4 regions of the Neobacillus sp. B4I6 genome follow, and region 4 is predicted to be linked to each of the others. Evidence: riboswitches for the same ligand, from Rfam matches in the RefSeq annotation. Region 4 holds a riboswitch; each other region holds the start of a gene.
The links. A riboswitch is a leader RNA that binds a small molecule or an ion and turns the genes downstream of it on or off. The one in region 4 is predicted to bind cobalamin.
Positions count from the first base shown of each region.

Region 1: linked by a shared signal. The riboswitch ahead of metE (5-methyltetrahydropteroyltriglutamate--homocysteine S-methyltransferase) and the one ahead of QF028_RS11015 (ribonucleoside-diphosphate reductase subunit alpha) in region 4 are both predicted to bind cobalamin.
Region 2: linked by a shared signal. The riboswitch ahead of QF028_RS13820 ((2Fe-2S) ferredoxin domain-containing protein) and the one ahead of QF028_RS11015 (ribonucleoside-diphosphate reductase subunit alpha) in region 4 are both predicted to bind cobalamin.
Region 3: linked by a shared signal. The riboswitch ahead of QF028_RS15675 (ABC transporter substrate-binding protein) and the one ahead of QF028_RS11015 (ribonucleoside-diphosphate reductase subunit alpha) in region 4 are both predicted to bind cobalamin.

Region 1 is NZ_JBNPWB010000002.1:4,800,176-4,803,516, reverse strand. Features, by position in the region: gene QF028_RS25900 (hypothetical protein) at 1-90, shown strand, start outside; gene QF028_RS25895 (VOC family protein) at 883-1,278, shown strand; cobalamin riboswitch at 1,398-1,578, shown strand; gene metE (5-methyltetrahydropteroyltriglutamate--homocysteine S-methyltransferase) at 1,756-3,341, shown strand, end outside.
Region 2 is NZ_JBNPWB010000002.1:2,393,018-2,396,358, reverse strand. Features, by position in the region: gene QF028_RS13825 (hypothetical protein) at 1-359, opposite strand, end outside; cobalamin riboswitch at 904-1,092, shown strand; cobalamin riboswitch at 1,270-1,446, shown strand; gene QF028_RS13820 ((2Fe-2S) ferredoxin domain-containing protein) at 1,574-1,957, shown strand; gene cobJ (precorrin-3B C(17)-methyltransferase) at 2,011-3,341, shown strand, end outside.
Region 3 is NZ_JBNPWB010000002.1:2,749,789-2,753,129, forward strand. Features, by position in the region: gene QF028_RS15670 (FecCD family ABC transporter permease) at 1-986, opposite strand, end outside; gene QF028_RS15675 (ABC transporter substrate-binding protein) at 952-1,917, opposite strand; cobalamin riboswitch at 2,111-2,303, opposite strand; gene ribH (6,7-dimethyl-8-ribityllumazine synthase) at 2,363-2,833, opposite strand; partial or broken gene ribB (3,4-dihydroxy-2-butanone-4-phosphate synthase) at 2,859-3,341, opposite strand, start outside.
Region 4 is NZ_JBNPWB010000002.1:1,806,605-1,809,945, reverse strand. Features, by position in the region: gene QF028_RS11020 (bifunctional metallophosphatase/5'-nucleotidase) at 1-1,287, shown strand, start outside; cobalamin riboswitch at 1,437-1,638, shown strand; partial or broken gene QF028_RS11015 (ribonucleoside-diphosphate reductase subunit alpha) at 1,784-3,341, shown strand, end outside.

The sequences.
Region 1 (3,341 bases), 3.0 Mb from region 4:
ACTTGGGATCAAAAACAAATCCTGAATTTTATACAGAATTGTTTAGCAACAGCAAAAATAGAAGGGAGTGTAAGAGTGTATTTTGGCTAATGTTTTAGAACTATTTGCTAAATTCTTCAATTTTGCTGCGTATCCATATAACTCTATAGTAGCAATTACCTTCATATGTAACAATTTGCAATCCATCTCCAGATAATCTTATGAATTTCTTTTATCCCCTAAAAAACACATTTATTATCTTATCGACAAAACCAATCCATGTATCCTATTTAATATTACTAATCTTCCTCTGTCGTTGGTCGTCTAATTAAAAAGATAAGAGAGATTCGTTTTAAAGTAGTATTTGAATGTCCTGGCTGTCCATGTGAGCAAGTTACTTTATAGGAATAAGCATATGGACTAGAAAAAAATCGTAAAGATCATTGCCATGATTCGGTGGGACTTTTTTCGAAATCCTGATGCTTTCTTGTGGCGTAAGTACCCAGCAAACAAAGTGACCAAAAGAAAGATAAAGGATGTATAACCCAGCAACATCTTGATATGACCAAAACCAATGACAGGTCCTATTTTAAAAAGATTAATCCAAGAGTGCCCGATAATAAGAAGGGTGGACGTTATGTATCAGTCGTAGATCGTGCAATAAATGGCAAGAATATCAAACAGGAACTAATAAGTAAAATTATTTCATTTTTATAAAAATTGAATATATTCCAACAATTATCCTATAATAAAGAGGAAATATATTAGGCTTTGGCTCAAATTGAAAAGTTGGCTTCATCCTTAGTTTTGCTATCATAAGATGAAGCATCATAACTTCAAGATATACATAAGTGCTAACTTGCTAGAAGCGAATATAATTACTTTTTTAATTAGGAGGCAATCATGGGAAGATTAGTTCATTTCGAAATTCATGTCAATGACATGGAACGGGCAAAGAAGTTTTATGGAGAGGTATTCGGATGGTCATTTCAAGATTGGAGTGAGTATGCAGGAATGCCTTACTTTGGAGCAGTGACTGGCGAAGAGAATGAACCTGGGATCAATGGTGCTTTGATGCAGCGGCAAAGTGCTCCACCGGAAGCAAACCAAGCTTTGAATGCATTTGCTTGTACAATGGGAGTGGAAAATTACGATGTAACGGAAGCTATAATTATTGAGAATGGCGGCAAGGTCGCAATGGCCAAATATGCCCTGCCTGGAATGGCGTGGCAAGGATACTATATTGATACCGAAGGTAATATATTCGGAATTCATCAACCCGATGCGAATGCAAAATAGAACCCATGATATGTGATATCAGAGATTGCTAAGGTGAGCGAGAGAACTCTCATCATGCTGACTACTTTTCAGAAAATTATGTACTTCAAATTATTAATATGCTATAGTTAGTGAAAATTACATATCGTGTAAGAATTGGTGCCAAGCTAAGGCTTGGCTTAATAGGGAAGAACGGTGTAATTCCGTCGCTGTCCCGCAACTGTAAATCGGAGTGAATCACAAATACCACTGTCAAATGATGGGAAGGTGTGAGGAGCCATGATGATAAGCCAGGAGACCTGCCAATTTCCAGTACACACCAAATACCTACGTGGAAATAGGTGGTGACATTCATTTGTACGACAAACGAGTTATGAGTAGCTATGTTTATTCTTGTTTTTTAGCAAAACTTAAACTTGATTGTAGAGCCATTTCCATTTTGTGGAGATGGCTTTTTTGTATTTGGGAATTTGTAATCTAAAAAAGGAGGAATGAAAAATGAATTTAGTAAGTACTGCTATTGGATACCCGTACATTGGTGATAATCGGGAGTGGAAACGTTGTGTAGAATCTTTTTGGAAGGGTGCGTTATCAGAGGAGCAATTTATTTTAGAGATGAAAACGACTCGCTTGAATAATTTGAAGCGCCAGCAATCATTAGGCTTAGAGTTACTAACAGTTGGGGATTTTACCATTTATGACCGTATGCTTGACCATGCGGCAATGTTTGGATTGATTCCAAATCGTTATAAGTGGACAGGTGATGAAGTAGATCTTACCACGTATTACGAAATGGCCCGTGGGGCAAGCCATGTTGTGGCTTGTGAGATGACAAAGTGGTTTAATACCAACTATCACTACATCGTGCCCGAGTATGAAGGCAAGTCATTACAATTAACCAAGAACTACATTTTAGATTATTTTGTAGAAGCCAAAGAGGAATTAGGTCTTATTACAAAGCCTACAATGATCGGTCCTTTTACTTTTGTTAGCTTAGCCAAAGGATACGATGCCAAATCGAAAGCATTGTTTATTTTGAAACTTTTACCGCTATATGCACAAGTATTCCAGCAGCTTGTAGATGCTGGGGCACAGTGGATTCAAGTGGAAGAACCAGCACTAACCCTTTCACTAACAGCAGATGATGTAAAACTAGTGCAAGAAATTTACAAACAGTTAGCAGAAGAAGTACCGGCTGCACAAATCATGTTACAAACCTATTTTGAAGGACTATCAGCGTATGAAGAGCTGTCTCAATTACCTGTTGAAGGGATTGGTCTTGATTTCATACATGGTGCCGAAGAGAATATGGCTTCACTTCGAAAACACGGGTTCCCACAGGATAAAGTATTAGGAATTGGTATAGTAAATGGACGGGATATTTGGCGGGCAAATTTGGCTGAAAAAGCATTCAATATAAAAGCTGTTTTATTATTAAGCGGTGTAAAAGAAGCTTGGATTCAGTCTTCATGTAGTTTACAGCATGTACCTGTGACGACGAAGGCAGAAACAAAGCTGGATGCCATACTGACAAATGCTTTGTCATTTGCCGATGAGAAAATAATTGAGTTATCACATATCGCATCTTACGTACGTGACGAGGCTTGGACAGGAAATAAGAGCGTGTCACAAAGTATGATAGCAACTGAAGCATTAGCCCAGCATAAGGCAAGGAAAAATGCACGTGTGAAAGAGCTAGTATTACAAGTAACACAAGAGCATTTTGCACGTTCAATGACGTTTAAAGAACGCCAGCCTTTGCAGAAAAAGGCATTAGATTTACCAGATTATCCAACCACAACGATTGGCAGCTTCCCTCAGTCAGATCAAGTAAAACGGACACGTACAGCATGGCGTAAAAAGGAAATTACAGACGCTGAGTATGCATCGTTTCTAAAAAGTGAAACAGCCCGTTGGATTCAAATTCAAGAAGAAATAGGACTGGATGTTTTAGTTCATGGTGAATTTGAGCGGACGGATATGGTTGAGTACTTTGGAGAAAAGCTAGAAGGTTTTGCCTTTACAGAAAAAGCATGGGTTGTATCCTATGGTTCACGTTGTGTCAAACCACCAATTATTTATGG
Region 2 (3,341 bases), 590 kb from region 4:
TCCACCCAGAAGGGTAGATTATTGTTAAAAATGTTGCCAATTTCTCCTGCATTTTGTTGAATTAACCGTTCGGGGTGTTCAACGGCAATATCGATAAATAAATTGACAGAAAACCTTCTTCCTCTTGTAGCCGATGGGACTTCTTCCTTGTAGGTGATGGTTTGCTGCTGCATATTGACTGTATAAACCCTTTTATATTTGCCAATCCGCAATTCACTACGTGACAAACGCTCTCCATTTTTAACTGCATAGTATTCATTGTGATTATTAACATAAACAAAGGCATAGGTCATAGACGACGCCGGCGGCTTTTCCAAAAAACTAAATTTCACGTCTTTAACATCTTCAATAAATTGCATTAGGTTATTCCCTCCAGGTTAACTATTTTCATTGAGAGATCACTTACCCTTGTCTACATTCTATGCAGACAATCGGAAGAAAAGCCCCCAAATCTTTGTAGAAAATGGGGATTGAGGGAGTAACGTATGCTGGCCGTGAATTAATGGATACCTTTGAATATTATTTACGACATGCTTTTGAACACCCATGTAGACAGGATCTTGGAATGCTCCTGTGGATTTGTACATAAATCTATATGGAGAATCATAAGACAGGTGGGTTGCAGATGGACACCAATGATTTTAATAAAGAGCTGCATTAAAGGCTCCTATTAATGGGTGGGTGAATCCCTTGTCTGGTTTATACCCGATTCCTTTCACCACGATTAATAATAACTAATAGGGCATTAATACAGGGAATGGGAATAAAGAAGTTGTTGTAGGTATCCAGCAATCCGATAGCTATGCCGCCCCCCTAAAATAATATAAGGGAATTTAAAAAGCACTTGATATATTCTATTTGTTAGACTAGTATAATTATTATCTCTTAAAATTACATATGAATTTGTTAACAATTGGTTAAGATGCCTTAGGGCTTAATTGGGAATCTGGTGAAAGGCCAGAACTGCCCCCGCAACTGTAAGTGTGGACGAAATAGACAAACCACTGGATCGTTTATTTATTGACGATTCGGGAAGGGTCTAAAGTAGGAAGATACACAAGTCAGGAGACCTGTCTTAGCTTTTTTAGTTTCGATTTCTTCGGGGGTTGAGAAGATGGAACGTTTGGACAAAAAGGATTATTTATTAACTTTCTTTGTGCTGACGTTTTATCCGTTCAACTAATGTTGAACGGATTTTTTCGTTTTGATGATTCTAAATCATTTTTAATTCTCATAGTTTAGCTTTAGAAGGAACAAGCCTTTTTAACAATTGAATAGATTAGGATAGGTGCACGAATATGTGCTTAATTGGGAAGTACGGTTTAAATCCGTCACGGTACCCGCCACTGTATGGGGAGTTCATTGCAAATGTCACTGAAGGAATTCGGGAAGACGCAATGGATGATGAACCTAAGTCAGGAGACCTGCCTTTACCTAATAATCTCAATCAACCTACGGGAACATAGGTAGAAGTGCTGAACATACACCGCTATTTTTTTGTGTGTATATATTCTGCACCCCTATGTCCATAGGGGTGCTTTTTTTACGTAAAAAACGAAAAGGAGAGTGTGACATGACTACTTGGAATTTACAAGGGACGAAACACCATGTTTTCATTTGCAACGGCAGCAGCTGTATGAGAAAGGGTGGGGAGGAAGCGACCCAAGCGATTCGGAATGAAATCACCAATTTAAACTTAGATTCACTCATACATACAACAAGAACGAGATGCAATGGGAGATGTAAGGACGCTCCCGTTGCCATCGTCTATCCTTCAGGGACTTGGTATAAAAACGTAACCCCAGAAGTGGGAACTACGATTGTAAAGCGTCATCTAGCGGAAGGTCATTGCCTTCAGGAGCATGCGATCTATCAATATTCCGAAGAAGGATTCATACAGCCAGAAGGGTCGGAATGCATCGCAGGAGCACAAAAAGCTGTTAAAGAAAAGATTTAACAGCGGATAGTAGCTGGATTCTAGTTTGAAATTTTGGAAGGTGGCGTAATAGTGTGAAAGGAAAATTATTGGTTATTGGTTTTGGCCCCGGTGATGAAAAACATATCACCGGACGGGCAAAAGAAGCCATCGAAGAAAGTGATATCATCATCGGCTACAAAACCTACGTTGATTTAATCAAGGGATTAATAGCTGGAAAGCAAATCATCAGCACAGGAATGACAGAAGAAGTGAGCCGGGCCCAGGAGGCAGTGAAACAGGCCGAACTCGGTTACACAGTAGCCGTCATTTCAAGCGGTGATGCCGGTGTATATGGAATGGCAGGACTTGTTTACGAAGTGCTAATCGAAAAAGGCTGGAAAAAAGACTCAGGGGTAGAAGTGGAGGTGGTCCCTGGCATTTCTGCCATCAACTCCTGTGCTGCTTTATTAGGCGCGCCGGTCATGCATGATGCCTGTACAATCAGCTTAAGTGACCATTTGACACCTTGGAGCATAATCGAGAAACGAATCGAAGCGGCCGCTCAAGCTGATTTTGTGATTGCTTTATATAATCCAAAAAGCGGGAGAAGAACACGGCAGATCATGGAAGCTCAAAAAATTCTACTAAAATATCGCTCGCCAGAAACCCCTGTAGGATTGGTAAAGAGTGCTTACCGTGATAGTCAAAAGATCGTCTTAACCAATTTACAAGAGATGCTCGAACATGAAATTGGTATGTTAACCACCGTTTTAATTGGCAACTCTTCCACATTTTTCTACGACGGCTTGATCATCACTCCGCGCGGTTATCAGCGGAAGTATACATTAAATCAGGCAATACAGCCGTTGAAACCGCATCAGCGTCTGCAAAAGGAAGCCGAACCATGGGCACTGGAGCAAATGGAAGATGCAAAACCGGTAAACAAGGAACTAGTCACCCCAACCTCAGTGAAAGAGTCGCCAAGAGAGCTCGCTGAGGAAGCCTTGCAAATGATCCTTGGCGAGAACGATGGACCATCCCAAGGTTTAATGGTGAAGCAAGACTTTCAATCTATTTTTGAGGTAGCGGTCAGCCCTGGTGTCGCTAATAAAAAATTTACTGCGACTCAGATGGTCATTCTTTCCGAAATTGTCGGAGAAGAAGGTGTCATGGAATACACACAAGACCATTTTATGAAGCTGCAAATTTTAACCTCTAAGCCTGATGAGATTGTTGAAAAACTAACGGAGGCTAACTTTTTGATTGCTCCTGTTGGCGACGTATTAACCGTAAAAGCCTGTGATTTTTGTGACGGAGAAAAGAAGGATTCCATCCCTTATGCCGATGAGCTGCAGGAAAGGCTTGGCGGCATGGAACTCCCCAAAGAATTGAAACTTGGCGTGAATGGCTGCGGCATGGCCTG
Region 3 (3,341 bases), 940 kb from region 4:
ACACCAATGGGTAATTCTGTAGGAGATATGATTGTTCTTGAAATTAGGTCAGCTAAAATTAAAAAACCGCTTCCTGTTATGATCGATAACGGAAGGAGATGCCGGTGATCGGGACCCCATAATAATCTTGATAAATGAGGAATCACTAGCCCGACAAAACCAATGGTGCCTGACACCGCAACCGCAGCTCCTGTTAAAATAGAGCCAGCTGTTAAAATAATTAGCTTTCTTTTTTGAACATTGACCCCTAAATGCTGTGCCCGCTCTTCCCCAAACGACATGGCGTTTAGTTCCTTTGCATTAAAAATCAGCAGGCCTGAGCCAATGATAAAAAATGGCAAAATGATCTTTATGTACACCCATCCTCTCATCGATACACTTCCTAATAGCCAGCCGATAATTTGCCGCAGCTCATCCCCAGTCAGTGCAATCATCAAAGAAATAATTGCTCCTAAAAAGGAACTAAAAATTATCCCCGTTAATATAATCGTTTCCACTCTCATCGAGCGCTCTATTTTACTGGCGAAAGTAAGGACTAAAAAGATGGTTAAAATGGAAAATAGAATACTTAGCAATGGTAATGTGAAGGAACCAATAAAAGGAATTGATAGGTGGAAAAACAGTGTCAACACCGCTCCAACAGATGCCCCGGAGGATACACCCAATGTATAAGGATCTGCTAACGGGTTTCTTAACAGTCCTTGAAAGGCTGCCCCTGCAATTGCAAGAGAAGCCCCGACAAGACCTGATAAAATCACTCTAGGTAAGCGAATGTTTAGGACAATACTCGAATACATAGGGTCAATTGTCCCCAATGAAATAACCCCAAATACTTTCGCACTGATAATCTTAATAATGGTTAAGATTGGAACCGAAACTGTTCCAATTGAAATACCTAATAAAATAGATAGGAATAGGAAAATTCCAGCTATCATATAGGAAAAATACTTTTTATTTAAAAATTTCAGGATAGACAGCCTTCGCAAGATCTTCTACTCCTTCAACGATCCGAGGGCCTGAGCGAGTCACGCGACCAGAATCGACATCGACTACATGCTTATTTTTTACAGCGTTGACTGTTTCCCAGCCCTTTCTAGTTAAAACTTGTTCCGCTGGATTTTTGACGTAGTATCCATAGGTAGTCAGAATTACATCAGGATTGCGTTTAATCATCGCCTCTTGATCAATTTTAATCCAGCCTTCTTGATCATTTGCGATGTTTTCTGCATTGATTATACTAAGCATTTGATCCATAAAGGTATTCTTACCAGGTGTATAAATTTCTGGAGCGGGCGAAACTTCAACTAATACCTTTTTCTTTTCTTTTATTTCTCCAGCCTTTGCTTTAATATCGGCCAATTTATTCTTCATTCCTGTAATCATCTCATTGGCTTTCGCTGTTTCACCGGTAGCTTTCCCAATCATATCAATCGAATCATAAACTTGGTCAAAATTTTGCGCATCATTAACAACTAAAACGGTAATTCCAGCATCTTTAAGCTGCTGAAGCCCTGCTTTAGAATTATGTGCGGACGATGCATGTGCTAGTACTAAATCTGGTTTTAAGGAAATGATTTTTTCTAAGTTTATTTCCTGCCCGCCGATTTTTTCTTTTTTCGTCGCTGCTTCCGGATAATTATCGAAATCAGACACGCCCACCACTTCTTTGTCAAGACCTAAGGCAAACGCAATTTCTGTATTACTTGGAATTAGTGAAACAATTTTTTCAGGTTTCTTTTCGATGATAACTTTAGTTTTGGTAGCATCAGTAAGTGTAACTGGATAGGTAATTTCCGCTGTTTTCTTCTCTACGCTTGACTTATTCTCTTCGTTAACTTGATCTTTCTTTTCAGCACAACCTGCTAAAACTCCTACTGTCAATAATACTACTAACAGCAATGAATACAACTTCTTCATTTTTCTCCCTACTTTCAGTTAATAAAAATTATGTAACAAAAAATAAATCTTCTTGTGCAAAAACAAAATGGCTTGGATAAAAACAAAAAACATCTCCACTATGTAATGGAGATGTTGGTATGATTAGATTCAGGTTACTAGCAATAAGTAAAGGGAGTCTAGCCTTCAACACCGTCCCATCCTCGTAGGTTTATTGGCGCACAAGAATTAGGCAGGTTTCCTGGCTCATGATCATCGCTTCCTATGCCTTCCCATCTTAGTCGACAGTGGCACCATATAGGTTGCTCTCATTTACAGTGGCGGGACCGCGTTGGCTTATACCAAACTTCTCTTTTAAGCCGAAAATCTTACAATAAGATTTTAGCACCTAATTATAAAAAATATTTTTTGTTAAATTCATTATAGAAAAGATGAAATGAATTGTACATGTATTTTTGCAATAATTTTAAAGTTCAATCGTTCTGCACAAATTGGCCATTTCAATTGCAGCCGAAGCGGCATCCCATCCCTTATTACCAGCCTTTGTCCCAGCACGCTCAATAGCTTGTTCAATAGAATCTGTGGTTAGTACTCCAAAAATAACAGGAATGCCACTACTTAAATTGATTGCGGAAACACCTTTTGCCACTTCATTACAAACAAAGTCAAAATGTGGAGTAGAGCCGCGAATGACCGTACCAAGCGTGATAACAGCATCATATTTTTTGCTATTAGCCATTTTTTGGGCGATTAATGAAATTTCAAATGCACCTGGTACCCAGGCAATATCTACGTCTGTCTCACTGACGCCATGTCTTTTAAGTGCATCCTGTGCACCGCCTAATAGTTTACTTGTAATGAATTCATTAAAACGTCCAACCACGATTCCAACTTTTAATCCTGAGCCAACTAAATTTCCTTCAAAAATATTACCCATGAGTATGCCTCCTAAATTTGTTTTAAACTTCCCGCTTAACTAAATTTTCCTTGTTGCTTCGGTATTCTACTAAATCTTTAATCGTAATCATTTTAATGTTTAGCTTATCAGCAATTTTGCGCAGCTGTGGGACACGTGCCATCGTGCCATCGTCATTCATGATTTCACAAATGACACCAGCAGGCTTGGCACCGCATAAAATTGCAAGGTCTACAGCTGCTTCTGTATGCCCCGTTCTGCTCAAGACTCCGTCTTTTTTAGCAATCAACGGAAACATATGCCCTGGTCTTAAAAAATCGGATGCTTTTGATTCCGGGTCAACCATACTCAACACCGTTGCTGATCGTTCAAATGCAGAAATTCCAGTTGTAGAAAATTTATGGTCAATGCTTACGGTAAAAGCTGTTCGATGTGGATCCGTGTTCTTGGAAACCATTGGATGTAAGTCGAGCTTTTGAGCTAATGCCTCGTCAATAGGAACACAGATTAGACCTCTTCCGTGAGTGGC
Region 4 (3,341 bases):
GAACCAACAATCGAGATCTTGAACAAACTGGGTTTTGACATCGGTACTGTTGGTAATCATGAATTTGATGAAGGCTTAACAGAACTGATGCGCCTCATAAAAGGGGGAACACATCCGAAAACAGGCAATTTTGCAGGTTCAAACTTCCTCTGGATTGTTGCTAATGTGGTCAATGAGAAAACAGGAAAAACGATTCTGCCTCCTTATAAAGTGATCAAAGTAAATGGGATGCCCATTGGTTTTATCGGTGTAGTAACTACTGAGACTCCAACGCTTGTTGTCCCTAGCGGTGTGGCAGGATTAAAATTCACGGATGAAGTAGAAGCAATTAATCAGAATGTAGCGGAATTGAAAAAACAAGGGGTAAAAGCGATTGTCGTTTTAGCCCATAACCCAGGCACTTCAGGTCCAAACGGAGAAAATCCAGCAGGGCAGCTTGTCGATATCGCAAACCGGGTCGACGATGAAGTGGATATCATTTTCGGCGGCCATAATCATGCCTATATGAACGCAACGATTGACAATAAACTAGTTGTTCAATCCTATTCCTATGGAACTGCCTTCTCTGATATTGATCTTGAGATAGATCCTAAAACAAAGGATATTGTCTCAAAAAGAGCTGAGATTGTAACTACCTTTCAAGAAGGAATCGAGCCCGATCCCGAAATAAAGAAAATGATAGAAGGATATGAAACAAAAATAGAACCGATAGTTAATCAAGTTGTTGGCTCTTCATCTGAAAGTCTGACGGCCAAGCAAAATGAAAATGGTGAGTCAGTGCTTGGCGATTTCATTGCGGATGCACAAAGGAAAGCGTTGAATACCGAATTTGCCTTTATGAATCCTGGCGGCATTCGAGCCGATATTGATCCTGGCGATATCACCTGGGGAGAAATTTACACGGTACAGCCCTTTAATAATGACCTTGTCAAAATGTCGATGACGGGACAGCAAATCCGAGAATTGCTCAACCAGCAGTGGGGAGCAACAAAAACGAACATGTTGCAGATTTCTGGCATAAGCTATACTTGGGATCCAAATAAACCAGCAGCGCAAAGGGTAGTGAGCACCAAGCTTCCAGATGGCACGGAAATGGATCCTAATAAATCCTATTCTGTGACAGCGAATATTTTTCTTTCTGGTGGCGGAGATGGATTTACTGTATTTACACAAGCTAAAAATAAAGAAGTCGGACCTGTTGACCTTGATGCATTAGTTAACTTCAGTAAAGCCCAGCCAAAACTGTTCACTTATGGCATTCAAAATAGAATACAAAGGGTTCAGTGACATCCTTGGTGTTTTAAAAAAAGGTGTCAGCCCAGATAGGTTTCATTTTTATTTAATAATAGACTTGAATTATTTTGGTGACTATACTATTATTTAAATTAATTGATTTACTATATATTGTTTCAATAAATAATAATCAAACTATATATTGTGTTAGCCTTAAGAGACGATGCCATTGTGGCTTAATAGGGAATCTGGTGTAAATCCAGAACTGCCCCCGCAACTGTAAATGCTGACGAAATGAGCAAACCACTGTATAAGAAGTGTCTAATCTATTAGGTACTTATATGGGAAGGGTTCAAAGTAGGAAGAAGCATGAGTCAGGAGACCTATCTTTCTTAAGATGTTTCAACTTCTTCGGGGATTGAGAAGATGAACGGTGGCGACAGGAGGCATTGGATTTTTTTATTCCTTTTGTAGTGTATCGTTTCATCCGCTCAATTACCGTTGAGCGGATTTTTTTATTATAGGGGGAAATGGATTGATAACTAAGGAGATTCAAACAGAACTTAATTACGTATTAGAATCTATTAATCAAGTTTCAGAAAAATATCAGATAGATACTACGGAGCTTAAAGAGCAAATTAGTAAACTGGATGAAACAGAGGGGGAAGCTAATCACCAAGCTTTATTATATGCTGTGAATCAAATTGCAATAGACCAACCAAATTGGACATTTGTCGCTGCCCGTTTATATCTAAATGAATTATATGGAAAGTCAGCAAAAAATCGAGGATATAATCGTTCTTTAAAATATGGAGATTTTTATAGATTAATAAAAGAATTGACTGATACCGGGATATATTCTCATAATTTACTTAGCTTATATAGTAAAGATGAAATCGAACAACTAGCAAAAGAGATAATTCCAGATAAAGATTTATTATTTAATTACATAGGGTTATTTTTACTGGCGGATCGCTATCTTGCTCAAGATCATAATAGAAATGTATATGAACTCCCGCAGGAGCGGTTCATGATTATTGCCATGACGATTATGAAGGATGAAAAGGAGTCCATCCGCTTACAACTTGTAAAGGAAGCGTATTGGGCACTTAGTAATTTATATATGACGGTTGCTACCCCCACTTTAGCGAATGCAGGCAAAAGCTTTGGTCAGCTTTCCTCCTGCTTTATTGATACAGTAGATGATTCCCTTGATAGCATCTATTTAAATAATTGGGATATTGCTCGGCTAAGCAAGGATGGCGGAGGTATAGGGATTTATTATGGTAAAGTTCGTGCCCTTGGTTCCGATATTAAGAAATTCAAAGGAAACTCTTCCGGAATTGTGCCATGGATTAAATTGTTAAATAATACAGCTGTCAGTGTTGATCAGTTAGGTCAACGTCAAGGTGCCATTGCGGTTTATCTAGATTTATTTCATAAAGATATCATGAACGGTTTTCTCGATTTAAAAACCAATAATGGGGATGAACGCCGTAAGGCCCATGACATTTTTACGGGTGTCACCATACCAGACCTATTTATGAAAAAATTAGAAGAGAAAGATGAGGATGGAAGAAGTATTGGGCAGTGGCATACATTTTGTCCCCATCAAGTAAAACAATTTATGGGCTGGAAGGATGAAAAAGGGAACCTTCTCGGACTTGAGGATTTTTATGATGAAACGGATGTTAAATTCTTTACCGAGAAATATGAAGAGGCCGCAGGTAACCCGCTTCTTCCTCGTAAAACATATCGTGCCATGGATATTATGACACGAATCATGGTTGCTCAATTAGAAACAGGAACACCATACATGTTCTATCGTGATGAAGTAAACAGGCAAAATCCCGAATAAGCATATATTGGGTAAGGGCCGAACTTCTATTTACTGCAGTAATTTATGTACAGAAATTGCTCAAAATATGTCCGCAACGACGATTGTAAACGAATACCAGAATGAAGAGGGCAATATCGTGATAATTCGGAAACCTGGTGATTTCGTTGTTTGTAATTTATCGTCTATTAATCTGGCAAAAGCAGTCCCTGCAGATGTTTTAGAGCGTTTAATTAGGATCCAAGTACGAATGCTCGATAACGTGATAGAT